4 regions of the Streptomyces sp. JN8 genome follow, and region 4 is predicted to be linked to each of the others. Evidence: riboswitches for the same ligand, from Rfam matches in the RefSeq annotation. Region 4 holds a riboswitch; each other region holds the start of a gene.
What was found. Region 4 has a riboswitch for cobalamin ahead of metE (5-methyltetrahydropteroyltriglutamate--homocysteine S-methyltransferase). Riboswitches for the same ligand answer to the same signal wherever they lie in the genome.

Region 1: another riboswitch for cobalamin. It lies ahead of ACY0MR_RS12960 (ribonucleoside-diphosphate reductase subunit alpha); the one in region 4 lies ahead of metE (5-methyltetrahydropteroyltriglutamate--homocysteine S-methyltransferase).
Region 2: another riboswitch for cobalamin. It lies ahead of ACY0MR_RS27770 (cobalamin biosynthesis protein); the one in region 4 lies ahead of metE (5-methyltetrahydropteroyltriglutamate--homocysteine S-methyltransferase).
Region 3: another riboswitch for cobalamin. It lies ahead of ACY0MR_RS32350 (energy-coupling factor ABC transporter permease); the one in region 4 lies ahead of metE (5-methyltetrahydropteroyltriglutamate--homocysteine S-methyltransferase).

What each region holds. Positions count from the first base shown of each region.
Region 1 covers NZ_CM147852.1:3,035,571-3,037,759, forward strand. The annotation lists gene mctP (monocarboxylate uptake permease MctP) at 1-74, shown strand, start outside; gene ACY0MR_RS12955 (GNAT family N-acetyltransferase) at 196-696, shown strand; cobalamin riboswitch at 752-883, shown strand; gene ACY0MR_RS12960 (ribonucleoside-diphosphate reductase subunit alpha) at 1,016-2,189, shown strand, end outside.
Region 2 covers NZ_CM147852.1:6,309,180-6,311,368, forward strand. The annotation lists gene ACY0MR_RS27770 (cobalamin biosynthesis protein) at 1-947, opposite strand, end outside; cobalamin riboswitch at 979-1,120, opposite strand; gene ACY0MR_RS27775 (hypothetical protein) at 1,234-1,455, opposite strand; gene ACY0MR_RS27780 (anion permease) at 1,468-2,189, opposite strand, start outside.
Region 3 covers NZ_CM147852.1:7,320,530-7,322,718, forward strand. The annotation lists gene cbiQ (cobalt ECF transporter T component CbiQ) at 1-232, opposite strand, end outside; gene ACY0MR_RS32345 (energy-coupling factor ABC transporter substrate-binding protein) at 239-730, opposite strand; gene ACY0MR_RS32350 (energy-coupling factor ABC transporter permease) at 727-1,425, opposite strand; cobalamin riboswitch at 1,455-1,661, opposite strand; gene ACY0MR_RS32355 (PTS-dependent dihydroxyacetone kinase phosphotransferase subunit DhaM) at 1,770-2,189, opposite strand, start outside.
Region 4 covers NZ_CM147852.1:720,870-723,058, reverse strand. The annotation lists gene metE (5-methyltetrahydropteroyltriglutamate--homocysteine S-methyltransferase) at 1-1,283, opposite strand, end outside; cobalamin riboswitch at 1,452-1,678, opposite strand; gene ACY0MR_RS03200 (M64 family metallopeptidase) at 1,833-2,189, opposite strand, start outside.

The DNA.
Region 1 (2,189 bases), 2.3 Mb from region 4:
AGGACTACACGGCCGACGCGGGCGACCGCGGGGTCGACACGAAGCTCCCGAAGGTGGGAGCCGAGACCCACTGACCGCCCGGCCGGACCCCGGCCGTCGCGGCACCCACGGGCCGCCCCGCCTCCCCGGAGGCGGGGCGGCCCGTCCCGTGGACCGCCCTGACGCCGGTCGGCCCGCCGGAGGCACACTGCCCTCATGGACTTCACGATCAGGGCGGTACGGCCCGAGGACTACGAGGCGCTGGGTGAGCTCACCGCGGGGACCTATCTGAGCGACGGGCTGCTGAAGTACGGGGCGGAGGACTCGTATCTGCACGTGCTCCGGGACACGGCCCGGCGGGCCCGGGAGAGCGAGGTGCTGCTCGCCGAGGACGCCGACGACCGGCTGCTCGGCGGGGTGACCTTCGCCACCGGCAACACCCCGTGGGCGGACATCGCCGTGGACGGCGAGGCCGAGTTCCGGATGCTCGTGGTCTCCCGGGAGGCCCGCGGCCGGGGCGTCGGGGAGGCCCTCGTACGGGCCTGCATCGAGCGGGCGCAGGCCCTCCCGGGGTGCCGCCGCATCGTGTTGTCCACGGACGCCACGATGGTCTCCGCGCACCGGATCTACGAGCGCCTGGGCTTCGTCCGCACGCCCCACCGGGACTGGGAACCGATCCCCGATCACTCTCTGCGCACCTACGCCCTGGAGTTCTGACTCCCCGGCGCGACACAACATGTGGGGGGTTCCGCAAGCGGAGCCCCCCACATGTATGCTCGTGCTCGCTGTCGACGCAGGGGAATCCGGCGCGAATCCGGAACTGTCCCGCAACGGTGTGCTTCGTACGGATACGACGTGTTCGGACGAGGTGAGTCCGAGGACCTGCCGGCAGCGCACCCGGTCCGATCGTTCCGGGTGCCGATGACTTCCGGGCCTCGCGGAGTGGGCCGGTGGACACAGCGCGTCCGGCGTCCGGACCCCCGCGTGCCCTCCTCCCCCCGCCGCGGCCCCGAGCCGAGCGAGGGAGAGCCCCCACGTGACCATCGCGCCTGCCGATCCGGCTTCCGCCGAGGCTTCCGCGGTCGAGAGCGACGGCCCCGGGACCGTGCTGCTGCGGACCCTGACCGACCTCACCGCCGACCTCCCCGACACCGACCCCGGCAGGGTCGCCGCCGCCGCGCTCCGCGGCCGCAGCGCCGCCGCGGACGAGGCGGAACTGCGCGAGCTGGCCACCGAGGCGGCCGCGGGTCTGATCGCCGAGGACCCGGCGTACTCCCGGCTCGCCGCCCGGCTCCTGACCATCACCATCGCCGACGAGGCCGCGAGCCAGGGCTCGTTCTCCTTCTCGGCCTCCGTCGCCGTCGGCCACCGCGAGGGCCTGATCGCCGACCGCACCGCGGAGTTCGTGGCGCAGCACGCGGACCGGCTCGACTCGACGATCGACGCGGCCGGCGACGACCGCTTCGGCTACTTCGGCCTGCGCACCCTCTACTCGCGCTACCTGCTGCGCCACCCGATCACCCGCAAGGTGATCGAGACCCCCCAGCACTTCATGCTCCGCGTGGCCTGCGGCCTCGCCGAGGACGACAGCGTCCGCGCGCTCGACGAGGTCGCCGCCCTCTACGGCCTGATGAGCCGGCTCGACTACCTGCCGTCCTCCCCCACGCTCTTCAACTCCGGCACCCGCCACCCGCAGATGTCCTCCTGCTACCTCCTGGACTCCCCCCAGGACGAGCTGGACTCCATCTACGACCGCTACCACCAGGTCGCGCGCCTCTCGAAGCACGCCGGCGGCATCGGCCTCTCCTACTCCCGCATCCGGGCCCGCGGTTCGCTGATCCGCGGCACCAACGGGCACTCCAACGGCATCGTCCCGTTCCTGAAGACCCTCGACGCCTCCGTCGCCGCGGTGAACCAGGGCGGCCGCCGCAAGGGCGCCGCCGCCGTCTACCTGGAGACCTGGCACGCGGACATCGAGGAGTTCCTGGAGCTCCGCGACAACACCGGCGAGGACCAGCGCCGCACGCACAACCTCAACCTCGCGCACTGGATCCCGGACGAGTTCATGCGCCGGGTCAACGCCGACGGCGAGTGGTCGCTGTTCTCCCCGGCGGACGTGCCCGAGCTGGTCGACCTGTGGGGCGAGGAGTTCGACGCCGCCTACCGCAAGGCCGAGGCCGCCGGCCTGGCCCGCAAGACGATGCCGGCCC
Region 2 (2,189 bases), 5.6 Mb from region 4:
GATATCAGGCGGCCGCCGACACAGGCGGCCAGGGTGAGTGCGGTGACCCGCCGCGACAGGCGCACGGCCCGGTCGATGTCGGCCACCTCGACGTCCCTGCCCCCGCCGTTGAGCACCGGCCGGTGCTCGACCCGGCCGCCGTACGCCAGGGTGCCGCCGAGGCGTACGCCGAGGGCGCCCGCGAACGAGGCCTCGACGGGGCCCGCGTTGGGGCTGGGATGCCGCGCGGCGTCGGCCCGCCAGGCGCGCAGCGCCCCGCGCGGGTTCCCGCCGGCGACGGTCGCCAGGGCGGCCGTCAGCCGGGCCCCGGGCCAGCCGGCCACGTCGTCGAGGCGGGCCGAGGCCCAGCCGAAGCGGCGGTGCCGGGGCGACCTGTGGCCGACCATGGCGTCGAGGGTGTTCACGGCGCGGAAGCCGACGAGGCCCGGGACGCCCGCGACCGCGCCCCAGAAGAGCGCGCCGACCACGGCGTCGGAGGTGTTCTCGGCGACCGACTCCACGACGGCGCGGGCCATCGCGGGTCCGTCCAGGGACTGCGGGTCGCGACCGCAGAGGTGGGGCAGCCGCTCCCGGGCCACCTCCAGGTCTCCGGCGGCGAGCGCCCCGCCGATGGCCCGGGCCTCCCGCCCCAGGGTCGTACCGCCGACGACCGCCCACACGGAGGCGGCGGTCAGGGCGACGGCGGCGGCCGGCCGGTTCCGTACGGCCCGGGCGGCGAGCGCCCCGAGGGCGACGGTGGATCCGGCGCAGACGGCGGTGTGCAGGGCGCCCCAGCCGCGGTGGTCGTGGTGGAGGCGGTCCTCGACCGCGGCGGCCGCCCGGCCGAACGCGGCGACGGGATGCCCGCGGCGGGGGTCGCCGACGAGCAGGTCGACGGCGAGACCGGCGGCCGCGCCGTACGCGAAGACGCCGGGGGAGGTGAGGCCGGTTCTGCTGCGGCCGGGCATGGCGCATGTCCTCACTCAGGGTCCGCGCCCTGGATCGACGTGACCGGCGGCGAGAGTTCCTGACTCCCGGACCCTCGGATCCGGTCACAGTGGCGGGACCGCGCCGGATTCGCACCGGACTTCCTCTACTGCCGCCGTAATGGCCCCGGCAGTCCACCACGCCCCGAGAACAGCCGTCAACTCACCCTTGACCTGCACCGGGTCACTGTGCGGAGCACCACAGACACGACGGCGGGGCGGCCCGCACCCGAAGGTGCGGACCGCCCCGCCGGCCGGGTGCGGACCGTCAGACGACGATCAGGTAGATGCCGTACGCGACGGCCGCCGCGCACAGCGCGAAGCAGGCGTACGCGGCGGTACGGGCCAGAGCCGCGGAGCCTCCGCGGGCGGCGGCCTCCTCCTGCTTGGTGAGGCCGACGATGCCGAGGGTGAAGAGGCCCACGAGCGCGACGGTCGCCACGAGGCTGACTCCGAAGACGGAGCCGAGAGCTGCCCAGTCGATCTTCATGTCGTTCGTTCCTTAGACCGCGGCGGCGGGGGCCGGGGGAGCGGTCGGGTCGGTGGGGGCCGGCGCGGGGATGGTCGTCCGGAGCTCCTCGTCCGCGACGGCGGCGACGGAGCCGGCGGGCGGCGGCGGGGTGACGGCGGCCATGGCGGTGGTCACGACGCCCGCGGGCTCGCCGTCGAGGTCGTCGTCGGTGACGTTGTTGTGGTCGACCGGCTTGCGGCGGGAGAGCGACCAGATGACGGCCGAGCCGACGACCAGGAGGACGGCGACGGCGGCGATGCCCCAGGGGCCCTGCTTGGTGAGGAACTCGGCACCGGCGCCGACCAGGGCGGCGGCGGGCAGGGTCAGGCCCCAGGCGACGAACATCCGGGTGGCGGTCGACCAGCGGACGACGCCGCCCTTGCGGCCCAGACCGGCGCCCATCACGGCACCCGAGCAGGACTGGGTGGTGGAGAGGGAGAAGCCGAGGTGCGAGGAGGCGAGGATGACCGTCGCGGCGCTGGTCTGGGCGGCGAAGCCCTGCTGCGGCTGGAGGTCGGTGAGGCCCTTGCCCATGGTGCGGATGATGCGCCAGCCGCCGAGGTACGTGCCGAGGGCGATGGCGACACCGGCGGAGACGACGACCCACAGCGGGGGGTTCGAGCCGGGGGCGACGACGCCCTGGGTGACCAGGGCCAGGGTGATGATGCCCATCGTCTTCTGGGCGTCGTTGGTGCCGTGGGCGAGGGAGACGA
Region 3 (2,189 bases), 6.6 Mb from region 4:
CGCCGGTGACGCAGAACCCGAGCGGGATGCGGAACGCCCGCCACAGCGCCCGGCCCGGCACACCGGCCGGACCGAGCAGCACCGCGAGCGTGGCCGCCGCCACGAGCAGCGCGCCCGGCCACGGCGGCAGGCCGACCGCGCACAGGGTGAGACCGAAGCCGAGGAACGCCTTCTCGGCGGGATGGCGGCGGCGCCAGCGACTGCTGTGCGCCGCCGCGTCGATCGGCAGCATCCGCGGTTACGCGCCCGGTCCGCGGCCGGATCCTCCACCGGCGGCCGGCCCTCCGCCGGTACCGCTCTCGGCCGCCGTCGTGGCGGCCCGGGAGGCTCCGGCGGCTCCGGGTGCGCCGGCCCCGGGCAGGTCGGCCGCACCGGCCCCGGCCCCGTCGGCCCCGTCGGCCACGTCGGTTCCGGACCCCTCCGCGACGACTCGCGCCGCCCCCTGCCGACGGCCGCGGCGCAGGCCGAAGTAGTACGCCAGGACGCCGGCGCCGAGGGCGGCCTGCAGGGCGAACAGCGCGGACTCGATCTCCCCGGACGGGGGTTCGTACAGCGGGCTGAACCACGGTTCGTAGTCCGGCCGCAGCTCCGTGATCGCGGTCTCGGCCTCCGCGTCCGCCCCGACGAAGGGCTCCTCCTTGTGGTCGCCGAGCCCCAGGGCGAGCGGCAGCACCGCGAGCGCGGCGACGACGAGCAGCAGCAGGGTGTTGATCTTCGCGTTCCGGCTCATCGCGCGGCCGCCTCCTCGCGTCGCTCCGACGTGCGCCCGGCGAGGACGCCGAGCCGGACCAGGTCGCCCTTGCTGGACTGGGTGAGCAGGCGCATCACCAGCACGGTGAGCAGGCCCTCGCTCACGGCGAGCGGGATCTGCGTCACGGCGAAGATCCCGCCGAACTTGGCGAGCGCGCCGGGGATGCCGCTGCCCGGGTCCGGGAAGGCGAGCGCCAGCTGGACGCTGGTCACACAGTAGGTCGACAGGTCGGCGACGAACGCGCCGAAGAACACGGCGACCATCAGCGGCGCGCCGAACCGGCGCAGCAGCACGTAGGCGCCGTAGCCCGCCCACGGCCCGACGATCGCCATCGAGAAGACGTTCGCGCCGAGCGTGGTCAGGCCGCCGTGGGCGAGCAGCAGGGCCTGGAACAGCAGGGTGATGGTCCCCAGGACCGCCATGATCGGCGGCCTGAACAGGATCGCTCCCAGACCCGTACCGGTCGGATGGGAGCAGCTGCCGGTCACCGAGGGCAACTTGAGTGCCGACAGGACGAACGTGAAGGCGCCGGCGGCGCCGAGCAGCAGCGTGGACTCCGGGTTGGACCGCACCTCGCGGGTCAGCGCGCGGACCCCGTGGACGACGAACGGCGCGGACGCGACGCCCCAGGCGGCCGCGTGCACAGGGGGTAGGTACCCCTCGGCTATATGCATGGTTGGGAGACCCTCTCCAGCACCTCGTGGATGGACAACGCACCCTGGCCGGTCTCCTGGCTGACGGTCATTCCGTCCGACTCCGCCTTCCCACACCACGACGGTCTCCCGACGTGGTCCAGTGGCTTCCCCGAGGGCGTTCCCCGCGGGGGTGGAGCCGGACCTCCCGATCACAGTGGCGAGGGCCGCACCGGTACTGCACCGGTTTCCCGTACACCAAGGCCCTGCGACATTAGTGCGTTGACCTGCTGGATCACAACACGGCCGGTACCGGGCGCGGCCCCGCGCTCACTCCCCGCAGTCGGCCCGGGCGGCACCGGACGACCGCGGGGGCGCTCCCTCCGTCAGTCCTTGCGGTACGCGTACGCCTCCGCAGCGGCGGCCGCCACGGCGTCCAGGTCCCCGCCGGCGCCGGCGGTGACGTAGGCGGCGACCGCCCCCTCGACGAACGGCGCGTCCACGAGCCGGGCGCCCTCGGGCAGTTCGTCGCCCTCGGCGAGGAGGGCCTTCACGGTCAGCACCGCACTCCCCAGATCGACGAGGAGCGCCACCCCCGCGCCGCGGTCGGCGGCCTTCGCCGCCTCGGAGATCAGCTCGGAACTCGTCCCGAGACCGCCGTCGGGGGTCCCGCCGGCCGGCACGATCGGGGCGAGGTCGCCGCCCCCGGCGAGCCCGCGGGCCAGCTCGGCGACGGAGGCCGCGACGGCCGCGCTGTGCGACACGAGCACGATGCCGACCGGGCGGCCGCGGCCCGTGCCGCCGGT
Region 4 (2,189 bases):
CGCTCGGCGTACGGCTGGGAGCGGCGGCCGTCCGCGTCGGTGATCGCGGCGGTGCGGGCGCGTACGGCCGGGTCGCGGGTGAGGGCGGAGTCGGCGCGGGAGGCCAGGTCGGCGCGGTTGGCGGCCAGTTCGGCGGTGATCGCGTCGGTGCCCTTCGCCAGGCCCTCGGCGAGCGTGACGACCTCGGTGGTCTTCTGCCGGGCGAAGGCGAGCCAGCGCCGGACCTGCGGGTCGATGTCGCGCTCGACGTCCGCGTCCAGCGGGACGTGCAGGAGCGAGCAGGACGCGGCAACGTCGACCCGGTCGGCGAGACCGAGCAGGGTCGCGAGGGTGGCCAGGGACTTCTGGTAGTCGTTGATCCAGATGTTGCGGCCGTTCACGACGCCCGCGACCAGCCGCTTTCCGGGCAGTCCGCCGACGCCCGCGAGGTCGTCGAGGTTGCCGGCGGCGCGCTCGGTGAAGTCGAGGGCGATCCCGTCCACCGGTGCCGCCGCGAGCACCTTGAGGGCGTCGCCGAGGCGGTCGAAGTAGGAGGCGACGAGCAGCCTGGGCCGGTCGGTGAGCGCGCCGAGATCGCGGTAGGCGCGGGCGGCGGCGTTCAGTTCGGCCGGGGTGCGGTCCTGGACGAGGGCGGGCTCGTCCAGCTGGACCCACTCGGCGCCCGCCGCGCGCAGGTCGGCGAGGACCTCCGCGTAGACGGGCAGCAGCCGGTCGAGGAGGGTGAGCGGGTCGAAGTCCTCGGCCACCCCGGGTGCGGGCTTGGCGAGCAGCAGGTAGGTGACGGGTCCGACGAGGACCGGGCGGGCGGTCAGGCCGAGGGCGACGGCCTCCTTCAGCTCGGCGACCTGCTTCGCCGAGTCGGCGCTGAAGACGGTGCCGGGGCCGAGCTCGGGGACCAGGTAGTGGTAGTTGGTGTCGAACCACTTGGTCATCTCCAGCGGCGCGACGTCCTGCGTGCCGCGGGCCATGGCGAAGTAGCCGTCGAGCGCGTCCGCCTCGACGGCGGCGCGGTGGCGCGCGGGGACGGCGCCGACCATGACACTGGTGTCCAGGACGTGGTCGTAGTACGAGAAGTCACCGGTCGGCACCTCGTCGATGCCGGCCTCGGCCAGCTGCCGCCAGTTCGAACGGCGCAGGTCGGCGGCGGTGGTCCGGAGGGCGTCGGCGGTGACCCGGCCCTTCCAGTAGCCCTCGACGGCCTTCTTCAGTTCGCGGTTCCCACCCTGGCGGGGGTAGCCGTACACGGTGGCCCGTGCGGCCGCGGCTGCGGGCTTCGCTGTCACGGAACTCTCCTTCGCGAGATGTGTCCAGAGACATCCCGGGCGACGGGACGCGGGCGCGAAGGGAACGACAGGACGCGCGGACCACGTCACGGGAGAAGACCGTGCGTGCCGCTCGCTGTGTACGCCGACCCGCCCACGAGGTCACCGGAATGTCCGCGCGCGGAATCGTCCGCGTGCGGGCAACGGGCAGGTCTTCGGACTCGCGGGCACGCTCTCCGGCCTGACCGGAGGACACCTACTGGCCGTCGCTTCCCAGGACCGTTGTCCGGTCCCAGTGCGTATGACGGCGGTCGTTCCCGCTCACCGCTGCGGGGCAGTCCCGGATTCCCACCGGGTTCCCTCTTACGACGCATCCCGCCTGGCGGACGGGGCGAACCAGCTGCCCGGCCAGACTAGGGTGCCGGATCACCCGGGGGCGAGCCCGCGTCCACCATACGGACGCTGAAATGAGACGGGTGGCCGAGTCGCGCCGGTGCGGAGACGGCGGCGAGGGCCCCCCGTCGACGGCGGGACACCGTCGGCGGGCGGACGGGCGCGGCCGGTCCTCCGTCAGAACCGGATCGTCCAGCTGACCGTGGACCTCATCGTCCGGGCGATGCCGCGGTCCCGGACCGAGGGGCTGCGGTCCTCGGCGGTGAGGGACAGGGTGTGCTTCCGGAGGTCGAGCAGCCTCAGGGACAGGTCGGACACCCGGACCCGGGTGCGCCCCGCGAGGGGCTTCACCTCGCGCCCGTCCAGGTACCAGCGGACCGTGAGCTGACGCCCGTCCGCCCCCGCCAGCCGGGGCACCAGGGCCGTGACGGTGTCGCCCCTGCGCAGCGTGCGGTCGGTGGCCGTGACGGGGGAGGCGATGCGCGCCTCGCGGTAGAAGCCGGCGATCATCGCCTCCACTCCGGGCAGGTTGAA